One region of the Streptomyces sp. NPDC051183 genome, then DNA from elsewhere that is predicted to be linked to it. Evidence: riboswitches for the same ligand, from Rfam matches in the RefSeq annotation. Region 1 holds a riboswitch; each other region holds the start of a gene.
The links. A riboswitch is a leader RNA that binds a small molecule or an ion and turns the genes downstream of it on or off. The one in region 1 is predicted to bind cobalamin.

Region 2: linked by a shared signal. The riboswitch ahead of AB0M99_RS10215 (ribonucleoside-diphosphate reductase subunit alpha) and the one ahead of metE (5-methyltetrahydropteroyltriglutamate--homocysteine S-methyltransferase) in region 1 are both predicted to bind cobalamin.
Region 3: linked by a shared signal. The riboswitch ahead of AB0M99_RS16615 (cobalamin biosynthesis protein) and the one ahead of metE (5-methyltetrahydropteroyltriglutamate--homocysteine S-methyltransferase) in region 1 are both predicted to bind cobalamin.
Region 4: linked by a shared signal. The riboswitch ahead of AB0M99_RS21990 (ABC transporter substrate-binding protein) and the one ahead of metE (5-methyltetrahydropteroyltriglutamate--homocysteine S-methyltransferase) in region 1 are both predicted to bind cobalamin.

Annotation. Positions count from the first base shown of each region.
Region 1 covers NZ_JBFBBA010000017.1:123,299-127,503, reverse strand. Annotated here, with positions in the region: gene AB0M99_RS17470 (CbtA family protein) at 1-136, shown strand, start outside; gene metE (5-methyltetrahydropteroyltriglutamate--homocysteine S-methyltransferase) at 208-2,532, opposite strand; cobalamin riboswitch at 2,701-2,927, opposite strand; gene AB0M99_RS17460 (3-hydroxybutyryl-CoA dehydrogenase) at 3,105-3,989, opposite strand; gene aceB (malate synthase A) at 3,986-4,205, opposite strand, start outside.
Region 2 covers NZ_JBFBBA010000009.1:37,421-41,625, forward strand. Annotated here, with positions in the region: gene AB0M99_RS10200 (carbon starvation CstA family protein) at 1-687, shown strand, start outside; gene AB0M99_RS10205 (YbdD/YjiX family protein) at 684-878, shown strand; gene AB0M99_RS10210 (Uma2 family endonuclease) at 942-1,526, opposite strand; cobalamin riboswitch at 1,638-1,770, shown strand; gene AB0M99_RS10215 (ribonucleoside-diphosphate reductase subunit alpha) at 1,913-4,205, shown strand, end outside.
Region 3 covers NZ_JBFBBA010000016.1:110,297-114,501, reverse strand. Annotated here, with positions in the region: gene AB0M99_RS16625 (inorganic phosphate transporter) at 94-1,368, shown strand; gene AB0M99_RS16620 (hypothetical protein) at 1,397-1,618, shown strand; cobalamin riboswitch at 1,733-1,862, shown strand; gene AB0M99_RS16615 (cobalamin biosynthesis protein) at 1,898-2,887, shown strand; partial or broken gene AB0M99_RS16610 (cobyric acid synthase) at 2,884-4,205, shown strand, end outside.
Region 4 covers NZ_JBFBBA010000024.1:100,457-104,661, forward strand. Annotated here, with positions in the region: gene AB0M99_RS21985 (iron ABC transporter permease) at 1-872, opposite strand, end outside; gene AB0M99_RS21990 (ABC transporter substrate-binding protein) at 869-2,104, opposite strand; cobalamin riboswitch at 2,339-2,524, opposite strand; gene AB0M99_RS21995 (hypothetical protein) at 2,760-3,188, shown strand; partial or broken gene AB0M99_RS22000 (slipin family protein) at 3,754-3,954, shown strand; gene AB0M99_RS22005 (alpha/beta hydrolase) at 3,961-4,205, opposite strand, start outside.

The DNA of each region.
Region 1 (4,205 bases):
GATCTCCGTCCAGATCGTGCTGTGGGTCGTGTTCGGGGTCGTCTTCGGCCTCCTCGCGCAGCGACTGCTGGCCCACCGCACCGATGCTGCCGGGGCGCAGGCCCCCGCGCCGCGCGCGGTGTCGGCCGTCGGCTGACCCCGCGCGACAGCGCAGCCGGTCCGGGGCCGGACACCCATGGGTGTCCGGCCCCGGACCCGTTTCGGGGGTCAGGCGTTGTCGGCCGCGAGAGCGGAGCGGACCTCGCGGGCGGCGGCGACGAGGTTCTCCAGGGAGGCACGGGTCTCGGCCCAACCACGGGTCTTCAGTCCGCAGTCGGGGTTGACCCACAGCCGCTCGGCCGGGATGGCTTCCAGGCCGGTGCGCAGCAGACCGGCCGCCTCCTCGGCGCTGGGGACGCGCGGGGAGTGGATGTCCCAGACGCCGGGGCCCGCCTCGCGCGGGTAGCCGTGGGCGGCGAGTTCGCGGGCGACCTGCATGTGCGAGCGGGCGGCTTCCAGGCTGATGACGTCGGCGTCGAGGTCGTCGATGGCCTGGACGATGTCGCCGAACTCGGCGTAGCACATGTGCGTGTGGATCTGGGTGTCCGGCCGGACCCCGCTGGTGGTGAGCCTGAAGGACTCGGTGGCCCACGCCAGGTACTGCTCGTGGTCGGCGGCGCGCAGCGGCAGCGTCTCGCGCAGGGCCGGTTCGTCGACCTGGATCACCGGAGTGCCGGCCGCCTCCAGGTCTCCCACCTCGTCGCGCAGGGCGAGCGCCACCTGGCGGGCGGTCTCGCCGAGCGGCTGGTCGTCTCGTACGAAGGACCAGGCCAGCATGGTGACGGGGCCGGTCAGCATGCCCTTGACCGGCTTGGCCGTCAGGGACTGGGCGTAGGAGGTCCAGCGGACGGTCATCGGCTCGGGGCGGGAGATGTCCCCTGCCAGGACCGGCGGGCGGACGTAGCGGGTGCCATAGGACTGGACCCAGCCGTGCTGGGTGGCCAGGTAGCCCGTGAGCCGCTCGGCGAAGTACTGCACCATGTCGTTGCGTTCGGGCTCCCCGTGGACGAGGACGTCGATGCCGGTCTTCTCCTGGAAGGAGACCACTTCCTCGATCTCGCGCTTGATGCGTGCCTCGTAGCCCGCCGTGCCGATGCGCCCGGCGCGCAGGTCGGCGCGGGCCGCGCGCAGTTCGTCGGTCTGCGGGAAGGACCCGATGGTCGTGGTCGGCAGCAGCGGCAGGCCCAGGTGCGCCCGCTGGGCGGCTGCCCGGTCGGCGTACGGCTGGGAGCGGCGGCCGTCGGCGTCGGTGACGGCCGCGGTGCGGGCCCGGACGGCCCGGTCGTGGGTGATGGCCGATGCGGCGCGGGAGGCCAGGTCGGCCCGGTTCGCGGCGAGTTCGGGTGCGATGGAGTCCGTGCCTCCGGTGAGCCCTCGGGCCAGGACGGAGACCTCCCGGGTCTTCTGCCGGGCGAAGGCGAGCCAGCGGCGGACCTGCGGATCGATGTCGCGCTCGGCGGAGGCGTCGAGCGGGACGTGCAGCAGGGAGCAGGAGGCGGCGACGTCCACCCGGTCGGCGAGGCCCAGGAGCGTGCCGAGGGTGGCCAGCGACTTCTCGAAGTCGTTGATCCAGATGTTGCGGCCGTTGACGACACCGGCCACCAGCCGCTTGCCCGGCAGCCCGCCGACCGCCGCGAGGTCCTCCAGGTTGGCGCTGCCCGCCTCGGTGAAGTCGAGCGCCAGGCCCTCGACGGGGGAGGCGGCGAGCACCTGGAGGGCCTGGCCGAGCCGGCCGAAGTACGAGGCGACGAGCAGCTCGGGGCGGTCGGTCAGGGCGCCGAGGTCGCGGTAGGCGCGGGCGGCGGCCTTCAGCTCGGCCGGGGTGCGGTCCTGCACCAGGGCGGGCTCGTCGAGCTGGACCCACTGCGCCCCGGCGGCCCGCAGGGCTGCGAGGACCTCGGCGTAGACGGGGAGCAGCCGGTCCAGCAGCGCCAGCGGCTCGAAGTCCGCTGCCACGCCGGGGGCCGGCTTGGCCAGCAGCAGGTACGTGATCGGGCCGACGAGCACCGGGCGGGCGGTGTGGCCGAGCGCGAGGGCCTCCTCCAGCTCGGCGACCTGCTTGGCCGGGTCGGCGGTGAAGACGGTGTCGGGGCCGAGCTCGGGGACCAGGTAGTGGTAGTTGGTGTCGAACCACTTGGTCATCTCCAGCGGGGCCACGTCCTGGGTGCCGCGCGCCATCGCGAAGTAGCCGTCGAGCGCGTCGGCGGCCACGGCCGTGCGGTGCCGCCCGGGGACTGCGCCGACCATGACACTGGTGTCCAGTACGTGGTCGTAGTACGAGAAGTCGCCGGTCGGGACCTCGCTGATGCCGGCGTCGGCCAGCTGCTGCCAGTGGGAACGGCGCAGTCCGGCCGCGGTCTCCCGGAGGGCGTCTGCGGTGACCCGGCCCTTCCAGTAGCCCTCGATCGCTTTCTTCAGTTCGCGGTTCTGACCCTGGCGGGGGTAGCCGTACACGGTGGCTCGTGCTGCCGCGGCTGCGGGCTTCGCTGTCACGGAACTCTCCTTCGCGAGATGTGTCCAGAACATCCCGGACGACGGGACGCGGACGCGAAGGGACGACAGAACGTGCGGACCACGCCGCGGGAGGAAACACCGCACGTGCCGCTCGCTGTGTACGCCGACCCGCCCACGAGGTCACCGGGATATCCGCCCGCGGAATACGTCCGCGTGCGGGCAACGGGCAGGTCTTCGGACTCGCGGGCACGCCTGCCGGTCTCCCGGCGGGCACCTACTGGCCGTCGCTTCCCAGGACCGTTGTCCGGTCCCAGTGCGTATGACGGCGGTCGTTCCCGCTCACCGCTGCGGGGCAGTCCCGGATTCCCACCGGGTTCCCTCTTACGACGCATCCCGCCTGGCGGACGGGGCGAACCAGCTGCATCGGCCACCTTAAGGGATGTCCCGCGGTCCCCGTCCCCGGCCCCGTGTCCCGGTTCCCGGTTCCCGGCGGGAGGGGCGTCAACGCGGCGCGCACGCACGTGCGGTGGGGTACGGCGACACCACTCGCCGTACCCCACCGTTCCCGCGCACCTCCGGGCACCCTCGGCCCGGAGACCTGCCGGGGCCCCTCAGCCCCGGCCGTACGTGTGGAACCCGCGGCCGCTCTTGCGGCCGAGGAGCCCGGCCTGCACCATCCGCTGGAGCAGCGGGGGCGGGGCGTAGAGCGGTTCCTTGAACTCCTCGTAGAGGGATTCCGCGATGGCCGCGACCGTGTCCAGGCCGATGAGGTCGGCGAGCTTGAGCGGACCCATCGGGTGGGCACAGCCCAGTTCCATGCCGGCGTCGACGTCTTCGGCACTGGCGAAGCCGGATTCGGCCATCCGGACGGCCGACAGCAGGTAGGGGATCAGCAGGGCGTTGACGACGAATCCGGCCCGGTCCCGGGAGCGGACCGTGGTCTTGCCCAGGGTTTCCCCTGCGAAGGCCTCCACGGCGGCGAGGGTGTCCGCCGAGGTGTGGAGGGAGGACACGACCTCGACGAGCGGCAGTACGGGCACGGGGTTGAAGAAGTGCAGGCCCACCACCCTGTCGGCGCGTCCGGTCGCCATGCCCAGGCGCATGATGGGGATCGCGGAGGTGTTCGTGGCGAGGACCGCACCGGGGTCCGCGACGATCTTGTCGAGGGCGGTGAAGATCTCGGTCTTGACGTCGGGGTTCTCGGTGACCGCCTCGACGACCAGCTGGCGGTCGGCGAGATCCTCCAGGTCCCCCGTGAACAGCAGTCGGGCCAGCGCGTCCTCCGCGGAGAGGCGGTCCAGCTTGCCCCGCTGGACGGCGCGCTCCAGGGAGACGGCGATCCGCTCCCGGGCGGCGAGAGCGGCCGCGGCGTCCGACTCGGCGACGACGGTGTCCAGACCGGCCCGGGCGCACACCTCGGCGATGCCGGCGCCCATCCGGCCCCCGCCGACGATGCCGACGCGCCGGATCGGGCTCGGCCGTACCGCGGCGTTCACGCGTTCACCTGCGCGGTGAGGGCGGCGCTGCGGACGAGGTGGCGGGTGTAGGCCTCGGGCGTGAAGAAGGCGGGGAGTCGGCCCGACAGTGCCGTGTCCACGAAGACCTCGCGCGCTTCGAGGACGAGTGCCTCGGGGTCCTCGGCTTCCAGGGCGGCGCATTCGGCGTCGAGGAGGTCGATGACCGTGCCCCGGTCCACCCGGTCGTGGCGGAGC
Region 2 (4,205 bases), on a different contig from region 1:
ATGCTCCAGGACACCCTCGGCAACGTCCACAAGTCCTTCAAGGACGTCAGCTGGAAGCCCGGCGTCTGGTTCGCGAGCGCGATCGTCGTCGGCGGCTGGGGCTACTTCCTGTGGGTCGGCGTCAAGGACCCGCTGGGCGGCATCAACCAGCTCTTCCCGCTGTTCGGCATCGCGAACCAGCTCCTCGCGGCGGTCGCGCTGGCCGTCTGCACCACGCTGCTGGTCAAGTCCGGCAGGCTCAAGTGGGCCTGGGTGACGGGTGTGCCGCTGGCCTGGGACGTGGCCGTCACGCTCACCGCGAGCTGGCAGAAGATCTTCTCCTCGGACGTGGCTGTCGGCTTCTTCGCCCGGCGCGACCAGTACCAGGACGCCATCGACGCGGGCAAGGTCCTCAAGCCCGCCAAGAACATGGACGAGATGCACACCGTGGTCACCAACGCCACCGTGGACGGGGTCCTGTCGGTGCTCTTCGCGGTCCTGATCGTCATCGTGCTGCTGGACGCCGCCCGCACCTGCCTGGCCGCCGTCCGCAACCCCGGCGCGGTCGCGCTCTCCGAGGTCCCGTGGACGGAGTCGAAGATCGTCGCCCCGGCCGGCCTGATCCCCACCGCCGAGGAGCGGGCGGAGCTCGCCGCCGCCGGGCTCGACTCGGGCGGCGGCCGGGTCAAGGAGCCGGCGGCGTCATGAGCCTGCGCAGCGTGCTCGCGAGGGTCCGGTACTACGTACGGGAGTTCTCGGGCGAGGCCGCCTACGACCGCTACGCGGCCCACGCCCGCTCCCACGACCCGCAGGCCCGGCCGATGACCCGCCGGGCCTTCGAACGCGCCCGTACGGACGCCCGCGAGGCCGACCCCCGCGAGGGGTTCCGCTGCTGCTGAGCCCACTTGGGTGCACGAAGGCCCCGCCGTCCCGCATCGGGACGGCGGGGCCCTTCGGCCTGATCAGCGCACCCAGTCCTTGAGGACCTCGGTCTGCAAGGTGATGCCGACGGGGTCGGGGAGCTCGACGTCCTTGCCGTATGCCACGACGTGGGTGCTCTCGTACCGCTGCCCGTTGGGCTGGCTGTAGACGGAGACCTCGCACTTGGCCCGGTCGATCAGCAGGTACACGGGGATGCCGGTCTCCGCGTAGGCACGAGGCTTCTCGACGTGGTCCCGCCGACGGGTATCGGAGTCCCACGATGTCACCTCGACGGCCATGAGGATCGGCCCTGGCTCGACCCAGTCGCCTTGTCCGACGAACGCTCCGGAGGGTGCCAGCGCCGCGTCCGGAATCGCCCGGCCTGCGCGGTACTCCTGCGCCTTGATCCCCTGCCCCGGGTGCAGCCAGAGTTCCGGCCGGTACTGCATACAGATCCGGGTGAGCCACTGGATGATCATCTGGTGGTCGCCGTCCGGCATGGCCTTACTCCTGATAACCCCGTCGATGAATTCCAGCCGCGTCCCCACTCGCTCGCGGGCCGCTATACGCGCCACGGCTTCGAAATCCTCGGTCAGCATGTGGGGCCGGTCAGTCATCACGGTCATGCCTCGCTCGCCTTCCTCGACGGTGCAGTCTCCGACGATAGCGGAGAGGTACGACACACGGACGGCACGTCGCAGCCGACACAACATGTGGGGGCTACCGCATGCAGCCGCCCCCACATGTATGCTCATGGCTGCTGTCGCCGCAGGGGAATCCGGTGCGAATCCGGAACTGTCCCGCAACGGTATGAAGTGTCCGGCTACCGGACACCAAGTCCGAGGACCTGCCGACAGCGCGCCCGGCTCGACCGAACCGGGTGCCGACACGTCCGGGCCTCGCGGTTGGGCCGGTGGACGCCATGCGGGGGACGCGATCCTGCCACGCCCGCATGCGCCCGCTCGCGCCCTGCCCCGCCGATGACCGGGCCGAGCGAGGGAGAGCTCCCCCCGTGACCATCGCGCCTGCCGCGCCGCGCGCCGAGTCCGACCAGCCCGCAGCTGAGGGTCCCGGGACCGCGTTGCTGCGTACTCTCACCGAGCTGACGGCCGACCTCCCCGACACCGACCCCGGCCGGGTCGCCGCCGCCGCGCTGCGCGGGCGCAGCTCCACCGCGGACGAGGCCGAGCTGCGGGGGCTCGCCACCGAGGCCGCCGCCGGTCTGATCTCCGAGGACCCGGCGTACTCCCGGCTGGCCGCGCGCCTGCTGACGTTCGCCGTCGCCGACGAGGCCGCGAGCCAGGGGGCCACCCCCTTCTCCGCCTCCGTCGAGGTCGGCCACCGCGAGGGCCTGATCGCCGACCGCACGGCCGAATTCGTACGCACCCATGCGAACCGCCTCGACGCGCTGGTCGAGCACGCGCTCGCCGAGGGCGCCGACGACCGCTTCGGCTTCTTCGGCCTGCGCACCCTGCACAGCCGCTACCTGCTGCGCCACCCGATCACCCGCCAGGTCATCGAGACCCCGCAGTACTTCATGCTGCGCGTGGCCTGCGGCCTGGCCGAGGACGAGAGCCTGCGCGCCGTCGAGGAAGTGGCCTCGCTCTACCGGCTGATGAGCCGCCTCGACTACCTGCCGTCCTCCCCCACGCTCTTCAACTCCGGCACCCGGCACCCGCAGATGTCCTCCTGCTACCTGCTGGACTCCCCGCTGGACGAGCTCGACTCGATCTACGACCGCTACCACCAGGTCGCGCGCCTCTCCAAGCACGCCGGCGGCATCGGTCTCTCGTACTCCCGCATCCGCGCCCGCGGTTCGCTGATCCGCGGTACGAACGGCCACTCCAACGGCATCGTGCCGTTCCTGAAGACCCTCGACGCCTCCGTCGCCGCCGTGAACCAGGGCGGCCGCCGCAAGGGCGCCGCCGCCGTGTACCTGGAGACCTGGCACGCGGACATCGAGGAGTTCCTGGAGCTCCGCGACAACACCGGCGAGGACCAGCGCCGCACCCACAACCTGAACCTCGCCCACTGGGTGCCGGACGAGTTCATGCGCCGCGTGAACGCCGACGCCGACTGGTCGCTGTTCTCCCCGGCCGATGTCCCCGAGCTGGTGGACCTGTGGGGCGACGAGTTCGACGCCGCCTACCGCAAGGCCGAGGCGGACGGCCTGGCCCGCAAGACCATGCCCGCGCGCGACCTGTACGGCCGGATGATGCGCACCCTCGCGCAGACCGGCCAGGGCTGGATGACCTTCAAGGACGCCTCCAACCGCACGGCGAACCAGACCGCCGAGCCGGGCTCGGTCGTCCACTCCTCCAACCTGTGCACCGAGATCATCGAGGTCACCAACGACGGCGAGACGGCCGTCTGCAACCTCGGCTCGGTCAACATGGGTGCCTTCGTGGTGGACGGCGAGATCGACTGGGAGCGCCTGGACGAGACCGTCCGCACCGCGGTGACCTTCCTCGACCGCGTGGTGGACATCAACTTCTACCCGACCGAGCAGGCCGGCCGCTCCAACTCCCGCTGGCGCCCGGTGGGCCTGGGCGCGATGGGCCTCCAGGACGTCTTCTTCAAGCTGAAGCTGCCCTTCGACTCCCCCGAGGCGAAGGCGCTGTCCACGAAGCTCTCCGAGCGCATCATGCTCGCCGCGTACGAGGCCTCCTGCGACCTCGCCGAGCGCAGCGGCCCGCTGCCGGCCTGGGAGCAGACCCGCACCGCCCGCGGTGTCCTGCACCCGGACCACTACGCGGGCATCGAGCTGAACTGGCCCGAGCGCTGGGACGCGCTGCGCGCCCGCGTCGCGAAGACCGGCATGCGCAACTCGCTGCTTCTCGCCATCGCCCCGACGGCGACGATCGCCTCGATCGCCGGCGTGTACGAGTGCATCGAGCCGCAGGTCTCCAACCTCTTCAAGCGCGAGACGCTCAGCGGTGAGTTCCTCCAGGTCAACGGCTACCTGGTGGAGGAGCTGAAGGAGCTCGGCGTCTGGGACGCGCAGACCCGCGAGGCGCTGCGCGAGTCCAGCGGCTCCGTGCAGGGCTTCGGCTGGATCCCGGCCGAGGTCCGCGAGCTGTACCGCACGGCGTGGGAGATCCCGCAGCGCGGCCTGATCGACATGGCGGCGGCCCGTACGCCGTTCCTCGACCAGTCGCAGTCGCTGAACCTGTTCCTGGAGACGCCGACCATCGGGAAGCTGTCCTCGATGTACGCGTACGCCTGGAAGCAGGGCCTGAAGACCACGTACTACCTGCGCTCGCGCCCGGCGACGAAGATCGCCCGCGCCGCGCAGGCCGCCACCC
Region 3 (4,205 bases), on a different contig from region 1:
CGAGACACCGCTTCGCCCGTCTCAGTTCACCTTCCGTTCATCCAGGTTGCTTACGGTCCACGAGCCACTGACGTCAAACAGAAGCCTGGGTAAATGGAGCACATAACGCTTCTCCTCGGGATCGTGATCATCACCGCTCTCGTGTTCGACTTCACGAACGGTTTTCACGACACGGCCAACGCGATGGCCACCACCATCTCGACCGGCGCCCTCAAGCCCAAGACTGCGGTGGCCATGTCCGCCGTCCTGAACCTCGTCGGCGCGTTCATGTCCGTGGAGGTCGCCAAGACGATCTCCAAGGGCCTGGTCAACGAAGAGGGCATTCAGCCAGAAGTGATCTTCGCGGCCCTGGTCGGCGCGATCCTCTGGAACCTCGTCACCTGGCTCGTCGGGCTCCCCTCCAGCTCCTCCCACGCCCTGATGGGCGGCCTGATCGGCGCCGCGGTCGCCTCCGCCGGCCTGGACGCCGTCAACGGCAGCGTCGTCGTCACCAAGGTGCTCATCCCCGCGATCGCCGCGCCCCTGGTCGCCGGCATCGCCGCGATGCTGGCCGCCAAGCTCACCTACAAGCTCGGCAACAAGGTCGGCGAGAAGACCTCCACCAAGGGCTACCGCGCCGGTCAGATCGCCTCGGCCGGTCTCGTCTCCCTCGCGCACGGCACCAACGACGCGCAGAAGACGATGGGCATCATCACCCTGGCGCTGGTCGCCGGCGGTGCGCTCGCCCCCGGGTCCAACCCGCCGGTCTGGGTCATCGTCTCCGCCGGCCTGGCCATCGCGATGGGCACCTACCTCGGCGGCTGGCGCATCATCCGCACCATGGGCAGCGGCCTGACCGACCTGCAGCCGCAGCAGGGCTTCGCCGCCCAGACCTCGGCCGCCAGCGTCATCCTGGCCTCCTCCAGCCTCGGCTTCTCCCTCTCCACCACCCACGCCTGCTCCGGCGCGGTCATGGGTGCGGGCCTGGGCCGCAAGGGCGGTGTGGTCCGCTGGTCCACCGCCACCCGCATGTTCATCGCGTGGGGCCTGACCCTGCCGGCCGCCGCCCTCGTCGCCTCCGGCGCCGAGCTGGTCATGCGCACCGGTGACGTCGGCGTCGCCGGCGTGGCGGTCTTCCTGGTCGCCTCGTGCATCGCCATCTGGGTCATCTCCCGCCGCCAGGTCGTCGACCACAACAACGTCAACGACGTGGCGCCGGCCGGCGCCGAAGCCGAGCAGCCCGGTGTGGTCACCACCGCCATGGCCGCCGTCGCCGTCCCGCCGACCGCGGGCACGACCGCCGCGGTGACGGACGACGCCCTCAAGGCCACCATCCCGGCCACGACGGCCACCCCGGCGACCCCTGCGGCTCCGGCCGCCGCGGTCTGACCCCGAGAACGACAGAGGAAACGGCAGTATGAAGATCGACTGGGCAGCACTCGGCTCCGTCTTCGGGGTCAGCCTCTCCGCCACCGTCGCGCTCGTGGCCCTCTTCACCCTGGGCCTCGTGGGCCTCTCCAAGCACGAGGCCGCCACCGAGCAGGGCGGCGCCGCCACCCTGGCCCGCAGCGGCGCGTACGCCTGCTTCGCGCTGTGCGCGGCGGCCGTGACCTACGCCATCTACCTGATCGTCAGCTGAGGCACTCGCACACCACGCGTCAGGGCTCCCTCCGGGTTTCTCCCGGAGGGAGCTTTCGCGTACGCCGTCGCAGGTCAACGGCGAGTTGACGGGCGTTCGCGGTGCGTGGTGGACTGCCCGAGCCAATACGGCGGCATGGAGAGGAAGTCCGGTGCGAATCCGGCGCGGTCCCGCCACTGTCACCGGACGCTCTGCCGAGCGGATCCGGGAGCCAGGAACTCTCGCCGCCGGTCACGTCGAACCAGGGCGCGGACCCTGAGTGAGGACATACCTGCCACCATGCGTGCCGATCGCGTTTTCGCGTACGGCGCCACGGCCGGCCTGATCGGCGACCGGATCCTCGGTGATCCTCGCCGCGGGCACCCCGTGGCCGCCTTCGGACGGACCGCCGCCGCCGTCGAGCGTGCCCTGTGGCGCGACGACCGCGCCCGGGGCGTCCTGCACACCCTGGTGTGCGCCGGGGGCGCGGCCGTTGTCGGCGCGCTGGGCGCACGGGCCGTGCGCTCCCGGCCCGCGGCCGCCCGTATCGCTCTGACCGCCGCCGCCACCTGGGCCGTCGTGGGCGGCACCTCGCTGGGCCGGGAGGCCCGCGCCATCGGCGGCGCGCTCGCCGCCGGGGACGCAGAGGTGGCCCGGGAGCGGCTGCCGCACCTGTGCGGGCGCGACCCGCACTCCCTCGACGAGCAGCAGATGGCCCGCGCCGTCGTGGAGTCGGTCGCCGAGAACACCTCCGACGCGGTGGTCGGGGCCCTGGTCTGGGGAGCCGTCGCCGGCGTCCCCGGGCTGCTGGCCTTCCGCGCCGTGAACACCCTGGACGCGATGGTCGGCCACAAGTCCCCCCGCTACCTGCGCTACGGCTGGGCCTCGGCCCGGCTGGACGACGTCGCGGGCTGGCCGGGCGCCCGGCTGACCGCGCTCGCCGCCGTACTGGCCGGTCCCGACCGGCGGGGGGCCGTACGGGCCTGGCGCGCCGACGCCGCCGCCCATCCGAGCCCGAACGCCGGGCCCGTGGAGGCCTCGTTCGCCGGTGCGCTCGGCGTACGCCTCGGCGGCACCCTCGCGTACGGCGGCCGGGTCGAGCACCGGGCCGTCCTGAACGGCGCGCAGGGGCGGCCGGTGGAGGTCGCGGACATCGAGCGGGCGGTACGGCTGTCGCGGCAGGTGACGTGGCTGGCGCTGGGCGCCTGCGTATCGGCCCGGCTGCTGGTGGCCCGGGTCTCCCTGGGCTCCGGGGTCTCCCGCAGGACGAGGAAGGGGCGGCGCGCATGAGCGGCGCGAAGCGCGGCGGCGGACTGCTCGTCGCCGGTACGACATCGGACGCGGGCAAGAGCGTGGTCACGGCGGGCATCTGCCGCTGGCTGGCCCGGCAGGGCGTGAAGGTGGCCCCGTTCAAGGCGCAGAACATGTCGCTGAACTCCTTCGTGACCCGCGAGGGCGCCGAGATCGGGCGAGCGCAGGCGATGCAGGCGCAGGCCGCGCGCGTGGAGCCGACCGCGCTGATGAACCCGGTGCTGCTCAAGCCCGGCAGCGACCGCAGCAGCCAGGTGGTGCTGCTGGGCAAGCCGGTGGGCGAGATGAGCGCCCGCGGCTACCACGGCGGGCGGCAGGAGCAGTTGCTCGGCATCGTCACGGACTGCCTGGAGCAGCTGCGGGGCACGTATGACGCCGTGATCTGCGAGGGGGCGGGGAGTCCGGCCGAGATCAACCTGCGCCGGACCGACATCGTGAACATGGGCATCGCGCGGGCCGCGCGGTTCCCGGTCGTCGTGGTCGGGGACATCGACCGGGGCGGGGTCTTCGCGTCCTTCTTCGGGACGACGGCGCTGCTCTCGCCCGAGGACCAGTCGCTGATCGCCGGGTACATGGTGAACAAGTTCCGCGGCGACGTCTCCCTGCTGGAGCCCGGCATGGAGATGCTGCGCGGGCTCACCGGGCGGGGGACGTACGGGGTGCTGCCCTTCCAGCACGGACTGGGCATCGACGAGGAGGACGGGCTGCGGGTCTCGCTGCGCGGCGCGGTACGGGAGTCCGTGGTCGCCCCGCCGGTCGGCGAGGACGTGCTGCGGGTCGCGGTGTGCGCGGTGCCGCTGATGTCGAACTTCACGGACGTCGACGCGCTCGCGGCGGAGCCGGGGGTCGTGGTGCGGTTCGTGGACCGGGCGGAGGAGCTGGCCGACGCGGACCTGGTCGTCGTGCCCGGCACCCGGGGCACGGTCAAGGCCCTGGCCTGGCTGCGCGAGCGGGGCCTGGCCGACGCGCTGGTCCGGCGGGCCGCGGAGGGCCGGCCGGTGCTCGGGATCTGCGGCGGGTTCCAGGTGCTGGGCGAGCGGATCTCCGACGAGGTCGAATCCCGGGCGGGGGACGTGGACGGCCTCGGCCTGCTGCCCGTACGCATCCGCTTCGAGCGGGAGAAGACCCTCGCGCGGCCGGTGGGTTCGGCGCTCGGCGAGCCGGTCGAGGGGTACGAGATCCACCACGGCGTGGCGGAAGTCCTCGGCGGGACCCCCTTCCTGGACGGGTGCCGGGTCGGCGCGGTCTGGGGCACCCACTGGCACGGCTCGCTGGAGTCGGACGGCTTCCGCCGGGC
Region 4 (4,205 bases), on a different contig from region 1:
AAGGCGACGGGGCCGCAGAACGCGGTCGCCGCGCCCGCCAGCAGCGACGTGCCGAGCAGGGCCAGATCGCGGCTGCGCCGCACGTTCAGCCCCATGGTGCGGGCGTAGTCCTCGCCGAGCAGCAGGGCGTTGAGGCGTTTGGCGGTGAGCAGGGCGGTCAGCAGTCCGGCTCCGATGACGGGCAGCATGACCTGGAGGTCGGGCCAGGTCGTGGCGCTGAAGCTGCCCAGGCCCCACATGACGAACTGCTGGGCGCGTTCGGGACGGGCGTAGACGAGCATCACGCCGACCACGGCGGTGGCCGCCGACCCGATCATGACACCGATGACGAGCAGGGTGACGGCCGACTGGACCCATCGCGAGAGCAGCAGTACGAGGGCCAGCACGGCGGCGGCGCCGAGCGAGGCGGCCAGGACGACGCCCCCACGCCCCAGTCCGGCGAGGTTTCCGGTGAAGCTTCCGGCCACCCCGCCGGTGCCGACCACCACGGCGGCGACGCCCATGCTCGCGCCCGAACTCACCCCGAGGGAGAACGGGTCGGCCAGCGCGTTGCGGAACAAGGTCTGCATCTGTGCGCCCGCCACCGCCAGGGCGGCACCGACGGCGGCGGCGGTCAGCGCGCGCGGCAGCCGCACCTGCTCGACGATCACCGTCCATCGCGGGTCCTCGGCGGTGCCGCCGAACAGGATCCGCACCACCTCCGCGACCGGCACCGGGTGGGAGCCGGTCGCGATGGTGAGGACGAACAGCGTGGCGGTACCGGCCGCGAGGGCGAGGACGACGGCGAGGCGCCGCCGCCCCGCCCGCAGCGGCCGCGGGGCGTCGGGGGCATCCGGGACGGCGGTCGGCGCGGTTGCCGTGTGCGTCGTCACGCCTTCGGCACCGGCTGGTAGAAGGTGAACGTGTGGTCCTTCGCCTGGTCCGGGTGCATCAGCGCGAAGAGGTCGGCGAGGACCAGGTCAGGGCGCAGCACGCCGCGCTCGAAGTAGTCGTTGCCGCCGCCGGGGCCGAGCGCCTTGGTGTTCGTCCAGACCGCACCGCCGGAGAGAGCCTTCAACTGCCCGTACCGGTTGTCCGCCTTCACCGCGTCGGCGGTGGACTTCCACTTCTGGTCGGCGATCCAGACCGGGGCCTCGCCGCCCTTGGCGTACACGGCCTCGAAGTTCAGCTGCAGGTTGCCGGTGCCCGCCTCGCCGGCCCAGGGGTAGGTGCCGCCCGCGTCCTTGATCAGCTGGGCGGCGTAGCTGCCGCCGGCGGGCATGTACCAGGTGCCCTGGTACATCGTGCCGGGCAGGATTTCGACGGTCTTGCCGTCCTTTACCGCCTGTGCGCCCTTCTCGGCGACCTTCCGGTAGTCGGTCTCGATGGTGTCGAAGACCTCGCCGGCTCGCTGCTCCGCCCCGGTGAGCGCGGCCATCGCCTTGACCCACTCGGCGCGGCCGAGCGGACTGGCCTCCAGCCACTCGGCGTTGGCGACGACGGCGATTCCGGCCTGGCGCAGCTTCGGGTACTGCGGGTCGTCGGTGCCCTGGGTCATCAGTACATCCGGCTTGGCGCCGATGACCGTCTCGGCGTTGAGCGTACGGTCCTTGGCGTACTCGGTGACCTTCCCTGCCTTCACCCGCTCGATCACCTGGGCGGAGGAGATGGTCGCGGTGCTCGCCACCCCCGTCAGCACGTCGAGGGCGCCGGTCTCGGTGAGCAGCGGCAGGTGGGTGGTGGAGGCGGAGTACAGGCTCTTGACCGGAACCGTGACCTGCTGCGCGGACGCCAGCTCACCGGTCAACTCCGGCTTTGGCGCACCGCACTTGACCAGGACGTACGACTCGGGCTTCCCCTTGGGGAAGGGCTCGTTGACGGTGAGCACCTGGTAGCTCTTCTCGTACCGGAGCGTGAAGTTCTTGGCGTGCTCCACCGTCGACTTGACCGGGAAGTAGTCCTTGGCCGGGTCGAAGTCCTTGATGCAACCCCCCCCGACGGCCTGGGCCTTGGCGTCGGCGGGCGGGCCGGCGTCGCTGCCGCACGCGGTGAGCGTGAGGGCGGCGGCGAGGAAGGCCACCACGGCTGCCTGACGGCGACCGGGCATGGCGGATCGTACGGACAAGGTGACTCCTGGTGACGTTCATGGGCAGTGCGCAGCACTGGTACGCAGGGCACGTGATGCGGGCGCACGGGAAGGAACCCGCTGGGGGAGGGGGTCGTCAGAACCTGAGGAGGGAACGGGCGCGGGAATCAACCCGGGCAGACCGGCTCCGAAGAACCACGGGCAGCGCGAAGCCGCCACAACGCATACGCAGGCACACGAGTGCCACCGCCTCTCCTGGGGAAATCCGCCCCGTACATCGAGGTGCGACGGCGTGAGTCTCCTGACTCGGGATCACGGCTTCTCCGGCCTTCCCACCCCCGGATGGGGCGGTGGCCATGGGTGGAGTCGCTCCCCCTACACAGTGGCGGTACCGTGCCGGAATCTCACCGGCTTCCTCGTTCCGCCGTCGCTTGTCGGACGGAAGCATCGCAGAACCGGCCGCAGCCCCGCCAGACCCACAACTGTGCGACCGGCCACAGCGCGTGGTCGTCGGGCTCGGGGGAGCCCGCCCGGAGCTCTGCCTCAGCGAGCTCGTGGCGCGCATGGCACCCAATAGGTCTAGACAACAAACAAGCCCCAGGTCGCTGACCTGGGGCTTTGCTATGGAGCCTGTCGTTCTGCCGGGACGGGGCGCTAGGTTCGGCCCGTCATCAGCGACCGACCAGGGGGAACGATGCGCATCCGTCATGCCCTGCCGACCGCCGCGGCCGCCGCCGCGGTCGTCCTCGCGCTTCCAGGCACCGCCCACGCCGCTACCGGATCCGCCTCGGTGACCAGCGGATACGGCACGGCGAGCGCCTCGTGGACGTGGGCAGGCCCGGGCAGCCTGTCCAACATTAACCTCACCGTCCGCGACACCAAGTGCAATGCCAACCCGGTGTACGCGAAGTTCAAGGTCTACCGGACGAACGGTCAGTACTGGACAACCTCGACGCTCCGCTACGACTACAACGGCTGCAACGGGAGCGGGACGCCGCACAATGGCCTGAGCCTCTCGGACGGCTACAACATCGCCAACATCGCACTCATCATCTGTAACGAGGAGTGGGGCACCGACCCCTGCTCCGAGGGCTCCAAATCCGCCCGCAACCCCCTCGCCTGAGGGCCGGAGCGGCAGGGCGTCCGCCCCTCGGGGTACCGGGGGCGGGCGCCCGTACAGGTTGTCGTGCGCGAATGACGGAAACCCGGGGCTATGAACTGGCCCAGATCAACATATCCCGCCCCACCACGCGCAACCTCCGCAACAGCCATGCACGCGGGGCAAGTCAGCCTCTCGAGATCGCCCTACTATCCCTTCCGGCCGTATCTCGGCTGACCCCGGTATTGGTCCGTACGGGCCGACGCCTGCCCAAGGGGCCGCGGGGGGAGCGAGAATCTGACCGACGTGCTCGATGGCAACAGTGCGTGGCCCCTCTGCGGCCCCGGCACCAGACTGACCTACGGGCTCAACGTCCCAACGAGCTACCGGCATCGGCGGGCAGGCGCCGCAGCCATGTTTTCACGCCGGCAAGACGCACCCGAAGGGATCAGGGGGACTGACCTGCGGAAACATCCGAAAGCTAGATGTCGGACTTGGGTATGGTCCGAAGCGTAAGGAAACTCCCGGTTTGTCTGCTCCCTGCCGCTCATCGCAGGTCAAGGGCGGGCTGCGCAGAGTACAACCATCGGCCTCACGGATCACGGCCGATACGCCGGAGGCGATGCAGTTGCGCTTGCTGCAGACGGTGGTCGAGGTGGCGGCGGAGAAGAACTCCACCCTCGTGATGCCGTTCCCGGTCGAGCTGCTGCGCTACTTCGACCGGGCGGCCAAGCACTTCGACGCCGCGGACACCGCTACTGGAACCTCGGGCATCACACCCGAGGCTTAGGTCGCGTCAAGGACCGATCTCGAACTTCGGGGGCTCCACGTCCTTGAGGCAGCCCGTGTTCGGGGCCGTGGGGGTGTTGAAGAACGAGACGGCGATGGACTGCGCGCACTTCGACGTGGCGAGGACCACGTGGGGGTTGTACGGGATGGTGACGACGGTGGATCGGGGCAGGGTGCGGGCCACGTACGTGCCGCTCTCGGCGCCGGTCTGGGAGTCGAATCCGCCCGACATGACGAGGGTGGGGATGTCAC